Regions from separate parts of the Paenibacillus sp. NPDC101420 genome, predicted to be linked through region 3. Evidence: predicted binding sites of a transcription regulator. Region 3 holds the regulator's gene; each other region holds the start of a gene.
The links. Region 3 encodes LexA, which represses DNA repair genes until DNA is damaged. Its sites were predicted from a motif close to CGAACATATGTTCG; they were not measured.
Positions count from the first base shown of each region.

Region 1: a site for LexA is predicted at 1,382-1,395, ahead of ACQKMP_RS09200 (ImmA/IrrE family metallo-endopeptidase). Genes of this name have one in related genera too.
Region 2: a site for LexA is predicted at 1,584-1,597, ahead of recA (recombinase RecA). Genes of this name have one in related genera too.
Region 4: a site for LexA is predicted at 1,464-1,477, ahead of addB (helicase-exonuclease AddAB subunit AddB). Genes of this name have one in related genera too.

Region 1 covers NZ_JBNNSE010000002.1:81,630-84,843, reverse strand. Annotated here, with positions in the region: gene ACQKMP_RS09220 (cytidine deaminase) at 1-191, opposite strand, end outside; gene ACQKMP_RS09215 (NucA/NucB deoxyribonuclease domain-containing protein) at 299-730, shown strand; gene ACQKMP_RS09210 (hypothetical protein) at 809-958, opposite strand; gene ACQKMP_RS09205 (YjfB family protein) at 1,108-1,284, shown strand; gene ACQKMP_RS09200 (ImmA/IrrE family metallo-endopeptidase) at 1,434-1,967, shown strand; gene ACQKMP_RS09195 (hypothetical protein) at 2,014-2,205, shown strand; gene ACQKMP_RS09190 (hypothetical protein) at 2,329-2,499, opposite strand; gene ACQKMP_RS09185 (DUF3139 domain-containing protein) at 2,608-2,940, shown strand; gene ACQKMP_RS09180 (RNA polymerase sigma factor) at 3,117-3,214, shown strand, end outside.
Region 2 covers NZ_JBNNSE010000002.1:1,029,683-1,032,896, reverse strand. Annotated here, with positions in the region: gene ACQKMP_RS13540 (regulatory protein RecX) at 1-281, opposite strand, end outside; gene recA (recombinase RecA) at 447-1,514, opposite strand; gene ACQKMP_RS13530 (competence/damage-inducible protein A) at 1,814-3,100, opposite strand; gene pgsA (CDP-diacylglycerol--glycerol-3-phosphate 3-phosphatidyltransferase) at 3,210-3,214, opposite strand, start outside.
Region 3 covers NZ_JBNNSE010000011.1:26,047-29,260, reverse strand. Annotated here, with positions in the region: gene ACQKMP_RS28640 (DUF896 domain-containing protein) at 1-113, opposite strand, end outside; gene ACQKMP_RS28635 (LysM peptidoglycan-binding domain-containing protein) at 223-636, opposite strand; gene lexA (transcriptional repressor LexA) at 933-1,559, shown strand; gene ACQKMP_RS28625 (L,D-transpeptidase) at 1,833-2,171, shown strand; gene ACQKMP_RS28620 (hypothetical protein) at 2,321-2,701, shown strand; gene ACQKMP_RS28615 (hypothetical protein) at 2,937-3,214, shown strand, end outside.
Region 4 covers NZ_JBNNSE010000010.1:44,187-47,400, forward strand. Annotated here, with positions in the region: gene addB (helicase-exonuclease AddAB subunit AddB) at 1-1,333, opposite strand, end outside; gene ACQKMP_RS27815 (MerR family transcriptional regulator) at 1,838-2,632, opposite strand; gene ACQKMP_RS27820 (DUF4097 family beta strand repeat-containing protein) at 2,882-3,214, shown strand, end outside.

The DNA of each region.
Region 1 (3,214 bases), on a different contig from region 3:
ATCACCATCGCTTCTGCACAGACTGTAATTCGTCCCATGCTAGCTTCTACATGTACCGCTGTAAAGATTTCCCCCGTCTTAGTACGGAGCGCCGCCCCTACATGGTGTCTTCCCCATTCATAGCGTCTAGTAATAATATCTTCAGCAGAGGCAATAAGCGTCTGATCTTCAATCGTAATCAAATACTCCATATCCAATTCCGTCCTCCTCTTATTTTTCCTAAGTATATTAAATCGCACTGCATTATGATATAAGATATACTATTTTAAGTTCCAAAAAAGGAGGAGCAGATTTGAAAATACAGAAATTACTCACCAGTCTCATCATTGTTGTGTTACTTGCTTTGGGCGGTTACTGGTATGAACAGAACGGAGATCCGGCAGCCCCATCGTCCACATCCGATTCAGAAGTTGTTCAGCTGATCTTCCCATCAGATCGTTATCCTGAGACCGCTAAGCACATTCAGGACGCAATTGCTAAAGGGGAGTCCGCGACGTGCACGATTAACCGTGAGCAGGCTGAAGACAACCGCAAAGAATCCTTAAAAGGGATCCCCACCAAAAAAGGCTACGACCGCGATGAATGGCCCATGGCCATGTGTAATGAAGGCGGCAAAGGAGCCGACATTGAATACATAACCCCAAAAGATAACCGCGGCGCAGGAAGCTGGGTTGGCAATCAGTTAGAAGATTATGCGGATGGAACCCGCGTAGAATTTATGTTCAAATAATAAGCTAACGTAAACATTGCTTCAAAAGAATAGCCCCATCCGGTATTCCGGATGGGGCTACAATGTGCATCATCTAACTTAGAATAAGCAAGCTTTAGTGATGATAACCAGCAAGATGAAGAGTACCAGAATAGCTCCTGTTGAAGTCCAAGGGCTACACACCGGACCTACTGCTGCTGGGCTTACTACCGGACCTACGTTACATCCACAACCATGTTCAAATCCCATGTTCAATTCCTCCTAATGATTAATGACTACAGCACAAGATATGTAAAAAGGAGATAAGCCGTTTGGGCGAATTGGCAAACAAATGCTATTCACCTAATGAATTAGGTAGGCACAGTCGATAAACAGGATATACACAAAGGAGGTGCAATATGGATATAGCCGCGTTATCAATAGCAATGAGCCAAGCATCCTTAGCTCAAAATGTAGGAATACAAGTCATGAATATTGCCAAAAATCAGGCTGAAACCCAGAGTCAAACGATGGTGGAAATGCTGGGCAAAAGCGTTGCTCCCAATTTAGGAAAAACACTTGATATTAGTGTTTAATTGCTTTATGCTAAGGACACACAAGAACACTCGTTCTTATGTGTCCTTATATTTTTACCCTACACAGCCCCTCGGGCTTTTCTTTTGTCTTATTATACGAACATACGATCCTATAATTGATTCTGAATGAGGTGAATGATGTGAATAACATGAAATCCTATTATCAAATGACTGCGCTGGAGAAGTGGACAGAAGATTTATACAAGCGTCTGAACCTTACTCAGCCTTCGCAAATTTCGATTGCTTATATTGCAGAACGGCTTAATATTTGGGTTCATTATTTGGATGTAAGAAGCAAGAGCATCGAAGCGTCAGCGGGGATGTATACCATGTTTATTGACAACCGGCTTCCAGTCAGTCTGCAGCGGCTAGAGTTTCTCCATGAGCTCTGTCACCTGCTCCGCCATGGTACTGATCAAATATTAATGCCAGAACATTTTACGCGGGCACAGGAGGATGAATCTGAGCGATTTATTCTTTATGCAGCTATGCCCTACTCCATGATCTCCCGCATGACATTGCCTGAGCAACGGGAAGATGCAATCAGCTATCTTGCAGCAGAATTTCAAGTGCCAAGCGAGCTGGCTTTACAGCGGATTGATCAAATTCAAAGACGTGTTTTTCAGGGGCAATTATTGGCCGTGATGGGAAGAAACGAAGAACGATTAACACATATTCAATAATGACTGCGGAGATAATAAGAGTAGTCGCAATGAAGGACCATTAATTATGGTGGAATTTCTCGCAAGGGGGATCGATATGGAAGCCATTAAAGTAATTGAATTATTGATGACTCATCCAGATTATAACGTAGATGCAGTACACCCCGAAATTCCGGATTTTGTTGGGATCGAGTCGATTGAAGTGGATCATGAAACGGGGACCTTCTCCATTTTATTGCAAGAACCCAAAGACGACTGAAGATGATTTGTGTAAGTTCATAATAAAAAGGCAGCAAGTATAGTATACCCAGGCAATTCTTTACCTACGCGGGTTTAACTATCGGCGTGAAATTTGCTGCCTTATTTGTAATTATAAGCTCTGTTATGCGACAAATTGAGTCAAACCAATAAGAATTAGAATGAGGAACATACCCACAACTCCCCAAATAATAAACCATAAGATTCTGAGACCTGGTAGCCTGGGACTAGTATGATTCTCCAATACCTTAATTCGCCGCTCCAGCTCCTGTATTTTTTCTTCTTGTTGCATCATGTTCTTCCTCCCTTCTAATGTGTATTTTACAAGATACAATAGATATGACATACCAGTCACAATATATTATCTTATAATATATACATTTTAGCTAAATGGAGGGAATTAATGAAGAAAAGAACAAAAATAATTCTTATTACCTTCGCTATTGTATATGGAGTCGCTTCTTTAGCGCTTCAGGCCTTCCGAAATCATATGGACAATGAAGTGATTCATTATTTGGTAGCTACGAGAGATTATAAGAATGAAGATCTTTATAAAGTCTATACCCAGATTAGTAAGGCTCCCGTCGTAAGTACAACGGTGATTTTTGCAGATGAACCTAACGCAAGATACTTTTATCGAAAAGAGAAGGATCGGATATATCAATATAGCATGGCTCCTGTAACAGTTACTGATCCAAACTATACATATAAACATATTGAGGAGACCCTCCCGTAAAGGGGAACTTCTATTATAAAGGCGCGATTGTCTCAGCAGTCATGATATGGCTGCTGGGGCAATCGCGCCTTTTTTAGATTCTAACCCTTGATCTAGACGCTAACAAATTTTCTCAGGAACATAATGTGACCAAATGCCGTCCTAAATGGTGTTATAGGTAAAGGGGGCATAGAATCATGCAACGATCCATGACCCGGCCGGGAAATCATGTGATAAAGAGTTACGAAATCTACGCAGATATGCTGTTCCGGATTGCTTTGGTCCATTTAGGCAG
Region 2 (3,214 bases), on a different contig from region 3:
TAACGAAGTCCTTCTACATAAGCTCGTTGTCGCTCATCAGCAACAACAATTTCCTCCAAATCGGCTTTCATAAAAGAATTTCCAGTAATCATCCGATATTTAATCATGACGTCTTCGTGTACAGTCATGTTATAGGCTCCGAAATGTATGATGTAGCGGTGGTCCGACTTCTTCTGACGTTCTACCTTAGTAATTTCTAAAAGTTCTCCATCAGGAAAATCAGATAGGACCTGTACGTCCTGCTCATCCGATTCAAAATCCATATCCAGCTGTATTACCATAGTTGCTTGTCACCTCATAGCAATAAAATATCCCCACAAAGTGCGGCTTAACTTCGGTGCGTACTCAGGTACTTTGGGGGGACCCCAAATATATATGTTCTTACACTGTTAAGAAAAGACACCCTGCAACAATGAATCACAGGGCGTCCTATTCCTTAGTAAATTCTATTGTTCGATTTCGAGAAGTAGCTTTTCTTCTTCCTCTTGCTCTGCAATGATTTCCGCTTCATTTGGTGCAGCAACAATAGTGGACAGGTTACTTGCTTCACGGATCTTGTTCTCAATGATAAGTGCAATATCTTGATGTTCTTTCAAGAACTGTTTGGCATTCTCACGTCCTTGACCGAGACGCTCACCCTCATAGGAATACCATGCACCACTCTTATTCACGATGTCCATTTCAGTACCGATGTCTACAAGACTTCCTTCTCTGGAAATCCCTTCACCATACATGATATCAACATCAGCTTGTTTAAATGGAGGTGCTACCTTATTCTTCACAATCTTGATCTTGGTTCGGTTACCTACAACGTCGTTACCCATCTTAATACTTTCGACACGGCGAACATCCAACCGTACGGAAGAGTAGAATTTCAACGCCCGACCACCCGGTGTTGTCTCAGGGTTACCGAACATAACACCAATTTTCTCACGAAGCTGGTTAATAAAGATAGCAATTGTATTCGATTTACTAATGGCACCAGATAGCTTCCGAAGCGCTTGAGACATCAAACGAGCCTGTAGGCCGACGTGAGAGTCACCCATATCACCTTCGATTTCCGCTTTAGGAACCAACGCAGCTACGGAGTCAACGACAATAATGTCTACTGCACCACTACGGACAAGTGCTTCAGCAATCTCAAGTGCCTGTTCACCCGTATCTGGCTGAGATAGCAACAATTCATCAATGTTTACGCCCAAGTTACGTGCATACTTCGGATCGAGCGCATGCTCAGCATCGATAAATGCAGCTTGTCCTCCTTGTTTTTGCACTTCTGCAATAGCATGAAGAGCAACAGTCGTTTTACCGGAGGATTCAGGTCCGTATACTTCAATAATACGTCCCTTTGGAAGTCCGCCTATACCTAACGCAATATCAAGTGCCAAAGATCCGCTAGGTACAACTTCCACTTGCATATGAGTGGATTCTCCCAGTTTCATGATCGAACCTTTACCAAATTGTTTTTCTATTTGACGAAGCGCCATATCAAGCGCTGCACGACGATCTGACAATCAGACCACTTCCTTCACTGTTTATAATAATATAATAACGTGTTTTTGAGGTCTTGCCAAGCTTTTTTTCGAACATACATTCGTTTTTTTTGTCTCAAGCGTTAATTATCCCTTTTATTGTAAGCCTCCCTCCGGACATAGAAGTTAACTGATTTCTCTACTTCACCGGACATCAACGACTTATGATCAAAACCAAAACAGCGATCAAAATCTCCGCAGATATACAAAAAACCGCAGCAAAGAAATCTCAGTGCCACGGTTCTTCCGTATGTCTCAATTATAACTGGGCTAATCTCCCATTACAAGTCTGAGCCTTCAAGAGGAGTCTCCACCTTCCGTTCCTCAAGTCTGCGCCATAGACGATACAACAGAGCTTTAACAGTACGCAGTCGTATATTTTCACGTGTACCTTTAAGATTAAGCTCGTATACTTCTGTCTTACGCCCGCGTTCAGCTAAACCAATAAATACAAGTCCAACTGGCTTACGTTCAGAATAGCCTGGTCCTGCTACACCAGTTACAGATAAACCGAAATCACTATCTGCGATCATTCTCACCTGATCAGCTAACACCTCGGCAACTTCACGACTAACTGCCCCTGGAGCATCTGGCCCCTCCAAATAAGCACTTGGCACATTTAGAAGTTTTTTCTTCAGGTCGTTGGAATAACAGACGATTCCTCCCGCAAACATCGAAGCACTGCCTGGAATGTTAGTTATACTCTCCATCAGCAAGCCTCCAGTGCAACTCTCTGCCGCACTTAAAGTCAGACCTGCATCCGCCATCCAATCCACAATCAATTGCTCCAGTGGCACATCAATATTTGCATATAAATGTTCTGGCAAAATCTCTTTGATCTGTTTCTCCAGAATCTCCAGCTTCTTGTAAGCTTCATGCTCGGAAGGCGCCTTTGTCGAAATACGAACGGTTACCTCTCCCTCTTTAGCGTAAGGAGCTATGGTTGGGTCTGTCTGGCTGTGAATAAGATCAATGAGCTTATCCTCAAGCAGTGATTCTCCGATACCGGCAAATTTAAGCATTTTAGAATAAAGTGGCATTTCTGTCGTTAGAGCGTGCTGCTGAAGCCACGGTACAGCTTTATCTACGAACATCGGCTTCATCTCGCGAGGCGGACCAGGAAGCACAATATAATATTTCTTTTCATGCTCAAAAGCAATGCCAACAGCAAGACCAATCTCATTTGGCAACGGTGTAGTTCCTTCAATTATAAGTGCCTGTTTACGATTATTCTCCGTCATAACAATCTTTCGATCATCAAAGAAACGTTGTACATGATCCATTGCCAAGCGATCTATATGAAGTGTGCGACCTAAGGAAGCAGCCAGCGCGTCCTTCGTTAGATCATCTTCTGTAGGACCAATACCACCGGTAAATATGATAACATCCGCTCTGCTTTGAGCGATCTCAATGGCTTGCTGCAAGCGACTGCTGTTATCCCCAACTACGGTTTGAAAATATACATCAATCCCAATAGCAGCTAGCTCAATAGACAAAAACTGGGCATTACTATTTACGATTTGACCGAGCAAAAGCTCCGTGCCTACTGCAATAATCTCCGCTTTCATACCTGGCTTTCGCCTCCTCGTTATAATGTAGATACACTGCTTTTAGGGTTTAAAAAAGGTAATAGGTGCTTTACCTATTACCTCTCCTATATGTAGCTGCCTAAAATGCTTAAG
Region 3 (3,214 bases):
AAATAAATTTCACGAAGCTTGGCGCGTTCCGCCGTTTCCTCTTGATTAAGGCCTACGCTCTTCTGTTTGCGTGCCAATTCGTTAATACGCGCGACCAACTCATCAATATTCAAAACTTTCCCTCCCCTTATAAATTAATTCTAACTCTGCCATGAGAAAAAGAGCTTGTCAAGGTTTACTCCCTGCAAGCTCTTCATGTCCTCTTATTATGTTCTTAGAATATTAATATATAGGTAAAGTGAGAATATCTCCAGCATTAATCTGACTACCTTTAATGCCATTGGATTTTTTAATTCCTTCTATATATACAGCCGTTTTCATATCAGAAGGTTTATTCTCAAGAGCAATACTCCAAAGTGTATCTCCACGTTCAACCACTACGCGCTTCTCATCCTTCATTAAAGTAGTAGATCCTGCAAATACATTACCTACTACTGTAAGTCCTGATAGTACGAGTACAATGATCAATGTTAGTTTAATAACAAAATCTCTACGGAACAAACGCATCAAGCCTTCAAGCAAAAGCTCTGTTATCTCTTTAATCTGAGCTGAATAACGGGTAATAGGATTATGTCCTAAAGATTCAACCACTGGGGCTTTATCGTAGATGCTACGGTATGTACTGTATTTTAACATGAATATCATCCTCCAAACACTTGTTCTTACTTTTGAAATTATAATAACACGAACATGTGTTTTGTTCAATACTATTTTAGAACAATTGTTCTCTTTTTTTTCAGAGGTTAATATTTACCATATTCTTCATATAAAGAATCACTCTTATTGTTTAGATGAAGGAAACGCAATCAATACAAGACTACCATTTATTAACTCTTTCGAATTAATATTTATAATAGTTAGAACTTATGTTTGTGCGAACGGTAGTTCTATGTTATAATTTTCCCAAACATTACTATATGGGGTTGATTCCAATGTCAAAGATTTCAAGTCGCCAGCTGGCGATCCTGGAATTTATACGTAGCGAAGTCCGCAGCAAGGGTTATCCTCCTTCCGTCCGGGAGATTGGAGAAGCTGTTGGTCTTGCTTCCAGCTCCACAGTTCACGGTCATTTAGATCGGCTAGAGAAGAAGGGACTTATCCGTCGAGATCCAACGAAGCCTCGTGCGATAGAATTGCTTGGCCAAGAGGATTCCGAGAATGTCCATCATTTCGCGCAAACCGTCGCGCGCATTCCTGTCGTAGGTAAGGTTACCGCCGGGGTTCCTATCACTGCTACTGAGAATATTGAAGACTACTTCCCGCTTCCAACTCACTATGTTGGAGATAACAAAGTATTTATGTTATCGGTTCAAGGTGACAGTATGGTCGAAGCTGGGATTATGAATGGCGACTATGTTATTGTTCGTCAACAACAAACGGCTGATAACGGAGATATCGTTGTAGCTATGACCGAAGAAGATGAAGCAACCGTTAAGACTTTTTATAAAGAACGTGATCATATACGTCTTCAGCCGGAGAATCCGGCGTACGAGCCTCTTCGCCTTAATCGCGTGACCATTCTCGGCAGAGTTATCGGATTATTTCGAGATATCCACTAAGTATGCACTCCTACCAAGCGAAAACGGATACCGCCCTTTAAAGGACGGTATCCGTTTCTACGAGAAGTATAAGGATAGGGTATATCGTAAAAATATATACTTTCTTTTATTTTTTTAAAAGCTGTTCTGCAAATGCAGAACAGCTTTTTTATTGTTATCAAACTCCATTTATCAATTACAGAACATTTGTTCTTATGGGCTAAAATGACCATTTTTAATGAATAACCGTTTAGGCATCCTCCTCATATCTTAATTAGAAAGGAGTGTTGCACAATGCCAAATTACCGGATTATAGTTGATCTGACGCAGCGTATGCTTTATCTTCTTGATAACGACATTGTGATCAGGGGCTTCCCAGTCGGAATCGGTAAAATGTTAACTCAATCACCACTCGGTGAATTCACAATCATTAACAAACAACCCGATCCAGGTGGTCCATTTGGGGTCTTTTGGATGGGTCTATCTAAGCCTCACTATGGGATACATGGAAATAATGATCCCTCATCCATAGGGCACGAAGTATCCCACGGTTGTATTCGTATGTACAATGAAGATGTGTTAGCACTAGCTGCGATTGTTCCGATTGGAACACGAGTAACGATCAGGAATTAAATCTATCTCTATAGATAAACACGCCTCACTCATGGTTCAATGGAGGGGGCGTGTTTGTATTTATGTATTTTTGATGACCTAATAGGAATTATGTGGTTATATGTCGAATAATGTTAACAGGATTTCAAATTGAAAGGAAGTGTCTCGTTTTGAACAACTCAAAAATTAGAACCCTCGTCGATTTTAAAGTCGATGCACTTGTTAAACTCTCTGGCTTATTGTTAAATAACGATCAAGCGAGTGGAAAAAAAGTAAATTTACTCACCTCATTCGGCAGTATTCAAGGGACCATATCCCCTTCCACCTCCAATAAAGAGGATGTTTTTGACTTAAAATCTCTAATGGATGATGTCATTGTAGATGAATACATATCTTATTTAGGTGCGGAACATCCCGATAAAAATTTCAGCTATAACTTTGTAGTCCTTAATGATGTTTCTGTAAGACCCTATACTCACTATGAATCTCCGATCGAATACAAACAGCTAATTGTTTATACCGATCAAATCACAGCCTTCAATTTCTTATGATTTTGACATAATTATTTTAAAAAGCTCTCAACAAAGCACTCCAGCAGTTGCCCCAATTTTGCACCCAGCTTGCAAAATCGGCAGATCTGTGGGTGCTTTCTCTTTTTCTAATCAGTAGTCGTTTCCTAAATTCCCACGATTTTCGCTCTTAACAGATACTAGTAGAGAGAATTCAGGCATATCTTTCAATAAGCAATAAATCTTGCTCTACTGAGATCTTTGGAGGTGTGATTACATGCTGATTTTCTTAATGTATATGTTTGCCATTGTAGGAGGAGTCTTAATTCTAAGTGCCGTTATTATAGAATTAAAAAAACTATCTACTTCTTCTGAACTTTCTAAGCTGTTAAACGCAACCTCATCTTTTAATATTATATTCACCAAAACATTCATTCCGCCCAATCAATCTCACTTGATCGCCCTTAATGAACCTTATAAAAAAATAGCAATAGGTACCAGCAATCCAAAAACAAGCAAAAAAGCAATAGCAAAGCTATACTCGTTCGACAATAT
Region 4 (3,214 bases), on a different contig from region 3:
AGCGATACCCTTGAATCCCACAAGCCAGCACATAATTCTCTAAGGCGTCCATATCCTCACGCGTAATACTACCGTCCAGCGGTAGCAAAAGCTCTGTCTTTACACAGCGGAATACATCCTCGAAGCGCCAGCGTCGACGCACCACATCCAATGCGGAGCGTACAAACTCTACCAATGGATGGTGCAGCTCATTTACCTTCTGGTCCAGAAAAAAAGGTACTCCGTAATCTTGGAACAAAGGTTTAATCAGTTGCTCGTAATCTCCAATATTACGCATCAATACGGCCATTTCACCATATTTTGCACCTTCATCTCGCGCCAGTCTGATCATTTCACGCAGTGCTCCCTCAACCTCTGCTCTATGAGAAACTGCTGCGCCTATAGATATCGCTTCATTTGCCAGTTCATCTGCACCCATCCAGACCTTTCGGCGGTCATATCCCCTTTCGAGATGAGCAAGAACAGGACTTTCTTCAAAACGCGGAAGAACCGCTGGCTTCAGAAGCTCGTCCCACACATCAATGCCTAGCTCTTCAGCTATTCCACGCAGTTTAATGTAAGTAACCGCAGTTGGGTGAAACAATTCAAGCTCATTCAACTGATCTCCATAGGGATACGAACGATCAAGTGTAAGGGACACGGTCAGCTTCGATGCTTGCTGCATCAATTCTCGAAGCACTTCGAATTCCTGCGGGGTAAAGCCGTGGAACCCATCTACCCAAATCTCCGCCCCGCGAATGTAAGAGGAATCAGGAATATGCTCAGCTAGTTCCGCTAAACGATCCTCTTCGTCGATATAGAGGCGTGACATTTCCTTCTCTAAATCGCTGAATACCAGCTGTAAATCATCCAGCTTGCCTTCAAGAATAGGACTTCTTGCAATAGCGCCTCGCATTGCGGATAACTGCTCCTCTAAATCAGAGGAAGCCAAGCAGCAACGCTTCATCTCCGTATGCAGTTGATTCAACCGTTCCACAAAACCCGGTCTGTCGGCAGAGGCACCGAACAATTTCAGTTCCTCTTTACGGCGACTTATGATTTTGTAAATCAACATCTTTTTACCTTCTTCACTGATCGGCAGACTAGCGCTGCCTCCAGTTTCCTGTTTCACTCGATAGGCAAGCCGAGAAAAGCTCAGTGTCTGCGCCCGAATGCTTCCCTTCACATTCCCTACGGTCAAAAGCCCCCGTTCTGCTCCAAAGGAACCTTGTTCCGGTACAAGAATAATGATCGGCGCGCCAAGAGGCTCCTTCTCTAATGAAGAAGAAATAGACTCCCATATTTTTGTTGTCTTGCCACTACCAGAGCGGCCTAGTAAAAAGGTTACCGTCATAAATGATAGACTCCTTCCGTAGCGGAGAAAATGTATATGAAACAAGGTGAAATACTCACCGTTTGATAATGTTCAAATGAAAAAGTTCAGTCGTTCCTCGTCCCCTCAGTATAACATAGCTGCACAAATCAGAACATGCGTTTGCTAGTATTTTCTAATGATTTACAATAAAAAAGCTACGAAGTAAACAGCAACTAACGTATTTTGGTGACTTGCTGTTTAGTATTTCTAGTTTGTTAATACCTGGTGCGCAACGTTCGATGCTTTCTGTTTGGAGCGTTGAGTTAGGGTTCGAGATTCGGGTTCACTTATAGCGTTAATCTGCCAGTTAGCTTAATAGATAACATTGAACTATAGTTAAATATTTATCTAATCGATGAAGTATAACGTTCTTGTCCTAAGTCAGGGGCAAGAAACATGATTCCTTAATCAAAAAAAAGCCGCTAAATTAGCGACTTTCAATCAACATTTTTCTTTTCCTAAACCTTTTCCTTTGTATTTAATCTAACATGAGTGTTTCTTAATGAACAGTTGTATCTGATAATCCCACTGCAATATTCCAGTCACAATAATGTTATGAAGAACAAAATCTGGACACACATCGTATTCCGTCTTTGCCCTTTCAAGTAAATTTTGTAATACAGCATTCTTATTCTCTTCGGTACAAATTGCACACAGATAGTCCCCTTCTGGTAGCACAGTCAGCCCCTCTAAAGATGGATATTTCAAGCAAACAGCAAATAATCGTGTTATTCCTTCAGTCGTGAACATTCCTGCCATATCTTCAAACAGAAATTGTGAATGCAGAGACGTTTCAATTTGTTGATAGAAATGTCTGTGATAGTCCCATAAATTCTTAAGTGTGGGGCTTTCCATTTTATTCGAAAGCATAATTACCCTTTCCTCTATGTGTCTGACAAAGTAATTTTCACTTTGACTATAGCCGTCGTGGAACTTATTTTCATAATGTAGATAGGCACGTTTAATTTTCGATTTTGCATACTGCAGTCGAGCAATTTTATCGTCTGCTCTTTTTTCTGCTTGTTTTAGAAATGCAATTACTTTAGAGAGATCATTCTGCTGCAAAATATCTTTAATATCCATTAAAGTAAGATCCATTGCTTTGAGCAGTTCAATGGTTTGCAGCTTTACGAGCTCCTGCTCGGAATAATATCGATATCCCGACATTTCATCTTTATGGCATGGCTTGACTAATCCAATACGATCATAGTGCCGCAAGGTCTCAGTGGTCATCTCTACGATCTCTGCTGCTTGCTTAATTGTAAAATAGTTGTTCATATCTACCCTCTTGACCTTTTTGTAACACAAAAGTTTATGATGATTAAAACATATGCGACTGATAAACGCAACGAAATACAAAATGAATTTATTACCAGAGAGGAAGGAAAATATGAAGAACTAAATCATGTATCAAAGGATTATCCTTTGTTGCATATCGGAATTTGTCTGCATAGCAGCTTAAGATTGGCATTCGTAGGACTGGCAATATTTTAAAAGAAAAGTGATTTAACGAAGGAGCGTTTTATAATGAAAAGTACTGCAAAAAAATTACTAACTACTATAGGCATATTGGTGACACTATTGATATCATTAGCAGGATGTTCCTCCGACTCCACTTCCATGGAGGAAAAAAATTACACCATACCTGCCCAAAAGATTGATACCTTAACAATTGATGTAAAGGACAAAAAAATAAATATCCTCCAATCTAAAGATGAACAAATTCATATTGTTTACTATGAAAGTGAGAAAGATTTTTACAAGATTGATCTATCTGACGATAAAAAACTGTCAATGGTAAGTGACAGTAATAAGGAATGGAACGACTATATCGGAGGAAAAGGTTCGCAAGTAACCAGA